DNA from 2 places in the Tatumella terrea genome. Region 2 is predicted to be linked to the other one. Evidence: predicted binding sites of a transcription regulator. Region 2 holds the regulator's gene; the other holds the start of a gene.
What was found. The regulator PhoB, encoded in region 2, activates phosphate uptake and scavenging genes when phosphate is short. The targets are predictions, from matches to a motif close to CTGTCATAAAACTGNCNNAT.
Positions count from the first base shown of each region.

Region 1 (3,426 bases), on a different contig from region 2:
CTGATCGACGGTGAAGTGATCTATTTTCCGGGGGAAGTTCCAGAGCTGAATAATGTCCGGCTTCCACTGCAGTACTTTCTGCGACAGGTTATCAAACACCTCTGACAGAGAAGTTCCGGAAAGCGTACTGCGTCCCAGACCGATAAAATTATCGCCGCCCAGGATATCCAGTACGGTGGCACCATTATCCATCGTATTACGTTTGTTGTTCTGGGTAACGGCATCAGGCTTATCGCCGCGGATCACAAAGAACGTATCGTGACGAGGATAGCGGGTCAGGTAACGGTAGGCCGTATTATTCATCGCCAGGTGATCTGACCCGACAACAATGACCGTGTTTTTAAAGCCGGGGGATTGCTTTATCCGTGCGATCAGTCGCGCGATATGTTCCTGAGAACAAGCCACCGCACTGAAGGAGAGATTATTTTTCCCCTCGTAAGGATAGGTTTTCCGCTGACAGGACGCAGAAATAAAACCATCCGGATGATGGGTATCGACAGTCAGCGCAAACAGAGCAAAGCGTTGATTCTGCGCCGACAGTTGCTGGTATTTATCGAAAACTTTATCCAGCACGGTATCGTCATAAAACCCCCAGTTATTCCGGTAGCCGGGGTCCGCGACCTGCGTTTTCAGCTCTTCCGAGCCTTCCATATGCTGCGTTTCAAATCCATGAGAGCGCAGGAAGACATCTTTTCCGCCAAAGCGTAAATCGGCGCCCTGAATAAACCAGTTCTGGTAACCGGAATTTTTCAGAATATCGCCGAGGCAGATATTTTGCGGATAAAAACTGGAAAGCGAAGACGATGCATTCCCTTCAAACGGGGCAAACAGAGGGATCCCGCACTGCGAAGCGACCATGCCGGCGATGGTATAGTCGGTGCCGGGTAACTGTGCGGTGGATGTGAAATCGATGCCTGACTGCATTTGCCGGATCAGTTCCGGGGCAAGATCCGGGAAGGCCTGCTGGTTGAAATACGTTCTTTCCAGACTTTCTGCATAGATATAGACCAGATTCAGGTGAGGTTTTTTAATCGTGCTGTCAGGGACTTTATAATAGTCATCAAAATCAGACCCTTCCTGGAAAGAGTGCGAGGCAATCAGGGTCTTTATCTGCTGATAGGCCGGACTGGTATTAATGGAAAGACCGGCCAGCAGACAGGCAAAAATACTCCAGCCGAAATGGTGCTGATGATTTTTATTCCGCAGAATACGGGTCAGTACCAGAAAAATGAGTACGATAGCGAGGAGTAACGCAGCGGCGGGTAATAGATAGCGTCCGGTACCGGCTCCGGTCAGGTTATTTGTCAGAGTATAAATAACGGCTTCGGTTATTCCGTTGCCGGTAAAGTAATTACTGGCAAATAATGTCGCATTCAGCAGCAGAAAGCTCATCAGCAGCAGAGTAATAATAACAAACCAGAGCCGGTGACGGCCGGCTTTACGGGCGTAAATAATGACCGAGGCCGCAAAAAGTCCTGATGAAATAAGCTCTGAAACCAAAATGCTCTCCTGTAAAGCGTAGGTGGCGGCCAGGGGCCGGGGGCCAATGACCGGAAGGTGCCCAGTGGCCGTGTCAGATTTTTATGCCGGGCAATGTGCTATTTTCCGGGGGTTAGGACAATGTTTTTCTCTCTATTTAAAATATTTTTTTTGAACCAGGTCGCGAAGCTGAGATAAAAAACCCTTTTTCGTTCGTGACTATGCAGGAAGGGTGTCATATTACTGACATATCTTTACGCTAATTTTCTCTGCAGTGCAGGGGCTAATTACCGTCTTTCTGCACTAACAATGTGATTTTACTCTCAATAACCGAATGATTAATTCATTTGAAACAGGAAAACATCTGAGGATTATAAAACACAATGGATTTTCTGTGCGCTTTTTCTTGATTTATCTACGCGCGTAGATAAAATTCCTGCCGAAAAACGCCCACGAAAAATCGGTGCAATCCGGTCATTCAGTTGCTCTTGTAACATTTAAATGATTAGTCATCTAAGACTGGCACAAATGACAAGCGAATATTCCGACACCAGGGAATTTCTTCTGATCTCCGTATGCCGGAGAGCCATTGCGTACTGTGGGCGTTTTTCACTCAGTACTGCAGAAAGCCACTTTCTGAACCGACCGACAGGGAGTACTGAGTTATGACACATCCTCCCGGGCATCAGACCCGTCATCCCTTGCTGATCCTGGCAGAAGAGAGAGAAGCCCGCCGTGATTTCCGGCGCGCAACGTTTTCCTGCTGGCTCGGCACCGCGATGGAATATGCTGACTTCGCACTCTACGGCTTAGCTGCCGGTATTATCTTCGGGGATGTCTTTTTCCCTGAGGTCACCCCTGCCATGGCGCTGCTGTCCAGTTTTGCCACCTGGTCGGTGGGTTTTATTGCCAGGCCCATCGGGGCACTGTTCTTTGGCTGGCTCGGGGATCGTCACGGGCGTAAATCGGTCATGGTGATCACTATCCTGCTGATGGGGCTGTCTACCATGCTGATAGGGCTTATTCCGGATTACCGGACTATCGGTCTCTGGGCACCGGCCTGCCTGGTGATATTGCGTTTCACCCAGGGGTTGGGGGCCGGGGCTGAGCTGTCCGGGGGAACGGTTATGCTGGGAGAATACGCCCCACCGGCAAGGCGCGGACTGGTCTCTTCGGTGATTGCCCTGGGGTCTAACAGTGGCACCCTGATAGCTTCTGTCGTCTGGTTACTGGTGGTTCAGCTCGACCATCAAAGCCTGATCAGTTGGGGATGGCGGATCCCGTTTTTGTGCAGTTTCCTGATTGCGCTTGGGGCACTGTGGATGCGGCGTTCGGTCCGGGAAACCCCGGTCTTTGAGCAACGCCGGAAAACGCTGATGGCAGAACGCCAGCAAACCCTGCACACGGCCTCACTGAGCGACAGGAAGCCTCGCGGCCCCGGTAAAGCCTTCTGGGTCATGATGGGTCTGAGAATTGGTGAAAATGGTCCTTCGTATCTGGCGCAGGGATTTATGGTCGGTTATGTCGCCAGAGTACTGATGATGGATAAATCCGTGCCGACGACCGCCGTTTTTATCGCCTCTGTACTGGGCTTTTTGGTGATCCCTCTGGCCGGCTGGCTGTCTGACCGTTATGGTCGCCGTAAACTCTATCGTCTCTTTTGTCTGTTACTAATGATCTACGCCTGGCCAGCGTTCACGTTGCTGGACAGTCATCAGCCCTGGATTGTGATTTCGACCATTGTTGTCGGAATGGCTCTGGCTTCCCTGGGCATTTACGGGGTCCAGGCCGCATGGGGGGTGGAGTTATTTGGTGTTACACATCGCTATAGCAAAATGGCCGTGGCCAAAGAACTGGGGTCCATTATTTCCGGCGGAACAGCCCCGCTGGTGGCCGCAGCACTGTTATCCTGTTTCGGGCACTGGTGGGCGATAGCGGTCTATTTTA
Region 1 covers NZ_BAAAFX010000002.1:274,130-277,555, forward strand. The annotation lists gene opgB (phosphatidylglycerol--membrane-oligosaccharide glycerophosphotransferase) at 1-1,503, opposite strand, end outside; gene ABD035_RS01310 (MFS transporter) at 2,145-3,426, shown strand, end outside.
Region 1: opgB (phosphatidylglycerol--membrane-oligosaccharide glycerophosphotransferase) is a predicted target of PhoB. The motif match lies at 1,712-1,731, and genes of this name have one in related genera.

Region 2 (3,426 bases):
CCGACAGCCGGCTGCCGTGATGCCCCAGCGCATGCTTGACTATCGCCAGGCCCAGGCCGCTGCCGCCGGTTTGCCGGGAGCGGGCCTTATCCACCCGGTAAAAGCGTTCGGTCAGATGAGGAATATGCTCGGCGGCAATCCCCGGACCGTTATCGGTCACTGAGAAGAGAGCCCCCTGTGCGTCCCGCTGCCAGGCGATATCAATACGTGTATTTTCAGGCGTGTGGCTGAGCGCATTGTAAACCAGGTTAGAGATCGCACTGCGCAACTGTTCATCATTGCCGGATACCCGCAGATCGCTGTCCACCGAGAAACTGACCACCTGTCCCGGATGCTTCAGACTGTCAGCTTCCTGTTGCAGCATCGACAGCATCCCCGGAACATCGACAATCTCCCGGGTATTCATGGCCGGGGCGGCTTCTATCCGGGTCAGGGTCATAAGCTGTCGGATAAGCCCTTCCATTCGCCGTGACTGTTCCTGCATGGTGCCTACCGCTTTCATCCGCAACGGCGCATTCATCTGGTCGTCTTCCATCATCTCCAGATACCCCTGGATAACCGTCAACGGGGTACGTAATTCATGGCTGACATTGGCAAAAAAGTGGCTGCGCATATTTTCCAGCTGACGCATCTGTGTCATATCCCGCGCGCTGATCATCCATTGGCCTTCGGTATAAGGTACAATTCTGAACTCCATATGATGACCATTATTCAGTAATTGCGTCAGTGGTTTATCGAAATCGGCGGTCTGTAAATAGCGGCTGAATTCGGGGTAACGCAGTAAATTCAGGATATTTTGCCCGTTATCCTCCGGCCAGCGCAGTCCCAGATATTGCTGAGCCAGACCGTTGCACCAGAAGATATTCCCCTCTTCGGTAGTCAGCACTAACGCATCCGGCAGCGACTCGGCCCCACTGCGGAAACGTTTGATCAGGCTTCTCAGTTCACGACGCCGATGCCGGTTGCGCGCCTGCATAAGGTACAGACCGTGAAATAACGGTTCCCAGCTCCCCTTGCCGGTCGGCGGGGTCATACTTTTATCCACCCATAACCAGTGGGACAGCCGCATCAGTTGGAAAAAATGCCAGAACAGTAATAAAGCAACCGCCAGAAACAGACACAAGCCCGGATGACCACTCACCAGCCCGGCAATCCCCCCGGCGAGGCAGACCAGCAGAAATTCTGACAGCAAGGTACGCCACGAAAGTTTGTCCAGCAAAAGTCACACTCCTATCAGAAACGGGCAGAAAACCGGTAACCGGTGCCCCGGACAGTCTGAACCATACGTTCATAACCACTGACTTCAAGCGCTTTACGTAAACGGCGGATATGCACATCCACTGTTCTGTCTTCCACGTAGACGTTGGTTCCCCAGACATGATTCAGTAATTGCTCGCGACTGTAAACACGCTCAGGATGGGTCATAAAGAAATGCAGGAGTTTATATTCGGTTGGCCCCATATCCAGCGGGGTTTCGCCGGCCATCACCCGGTGGGAGGTCGGGTCTAAGGTCAGGCCCTGAATATCGATGAGTTCATCATCGGCCATCGGTGAGATACGACGGATCACGGCCTTGATCCTGGCAATCAGTTCCCGGGGAGAAAAGGGCTTGGTAATATAGTCATCAGCTCCCGCATCCAGACCGCGCACCCGATCTTCTTCTTCCCCACGCGCTGTCAGCATCACGACCGGGATATCCCGGGTCATCGCTTCTTTTTTCATATATTTGATCAGCTGAACACCCGTGCCTCCCGGCAGCATCCAGTCAAGCAGGATCAGATCGGGCCAGGGTTCAATCAGATGCTTCACCGCGCTGTCATAATCTTCAGCCTCGATGGGATGGTAACCATTCTGCTCCAGCACAAAACATAACATTTCACGGATTGGAGCTTCATCTTCCACGACAAGAATGCGTTTAGCCATTGTTTCTCCAGAGGATATTTCCGGATTCTTCCGGTATACGCGGCACATTATGAGACAGTTTTATGACAGATTTATGAAGGAATGTCAGGGATATCTTTACTGACGACCCCGCCTGACACCCGCAGAAAGATACTTTTTTATCCCTGCACCGTCTGCAGGTATACTGCGGGCAGCAGGCACTCTCGGGAGCATTATGAAAATTATCCATACCTCGGACTGGCACCTGGGCCAGTTTTTTTATTCCCGGAGCCGGGCGAAGGAACATCAGGCTTTCCTTGACTGGCTTCTCTCGCAGATCACTCTGCATCAGGTTAATGCCCTGATAGTAGCCGGAGATATTTTTGATACCGGATCCCCGCCCAGTTATGCCAGGGAGATGTATAACCAGTTTATTGTTGAGCTGCAAAAAACCGGATGCCAGTTGGTGATCCTGGCCGGTAATCATGATTCAGTGGCGGTGCTGAACGAGTCACGGGCACTGCTGGCCTGTCTGAATACACGGGTGATCGCCAGCGCCAGCCCTGACGTCGATGATCAACTGGTGGTTCTGAACGATGCTCAGGATCGCCCTGCCGCCATTGTCTGTGCGATCCCGTATTTACGTCCGCGTGATATCCAGCTCAGTCAGGCCGGTCTGGACAGTCAGCAAAAACAGCAAAATCTGCTGCAGGCGATTGCCGGCCATTACCGGCACTGTTATCAGGCCGCCCTGCGGCTGCGCGAAACCCTGGGGTCTCCGGCGCTGCCGATCATCGCGACCGGGCACCTGACGGCCCTGGGGGTCAGTAAAAGCGATTCGGTGCGTGATATTTATATCGGTACCCTGGATGCTTTCCCGGCTTCCGCCTTTCCGCCCGCGGATTATATCGCTTTAGGCCATATCCACCGTCCGCAACAGGTCGGCGGTCAGCCCCATATCCGTTACAGCGGCTCACCCATCGCACTCAGTTTTGATGAGTCCGCCACGGAGAAGAGCGTATGTCTGGTGGAGTTCAGCCCGCAATCCGCCCCGGTCATCACCCCGTTACCCGTGCCCTGCGTTCAGCCACTGAAAACGCTGAAAGGGTCACTGGCAGACATCGAACAGCAACTGGCGTCACTGACGCCGCTGGCAGACGGCACCCCGGTCTGGCTGGATATCGAAGTCACGCAGCAGGAGTACCTCAGTGACCTGCAGCAACGGATAGAAACACTGACGGAAGGCCGCCCGGCGGAAGTCCTGCTGTTACGACGCAGCCGGACGGGCGCGGCCCGCGGTATCGACTGCGAAAATAATGAAACCCTGAGCGAGCTGACCGCTGAAGAGGTGTTTCTGCGTCGTCTGAGTCGTGAAGAAGCGTTACCGGAAGAAGAACAGCAGCGACTCCTGACGCTGTTTCTTCAGACCCTGGAACAGGTCCGGGATACCGGCACGGAGAGTGAATGAAAATACTGACATTGCGGTTTAAAAACCTGAATGCCCTGCGTGGGGAATGGTTTATTGATTTCCGGCGTGAACCCTTT
Region 2 covers NZ_BAAAFX010000013.1:415,095-418,520, reverse strand. The annotation lists gene phoR (phosphate regulon sensor histidine kinase PhoR) at 1-1,219, opposite strand, end outside; gene phoB (phosphate response regulator transcription factor PhoB) at 1,234-1,923, opposite strand; gene sbcD (exonuclease subunit SbcD) at 2,117-3,349, shown strand; gene ABD035_RS10050 (SbcC/MukB-like Walker B domain-containing protein) at 3,346-3,426, shown strand, end outside.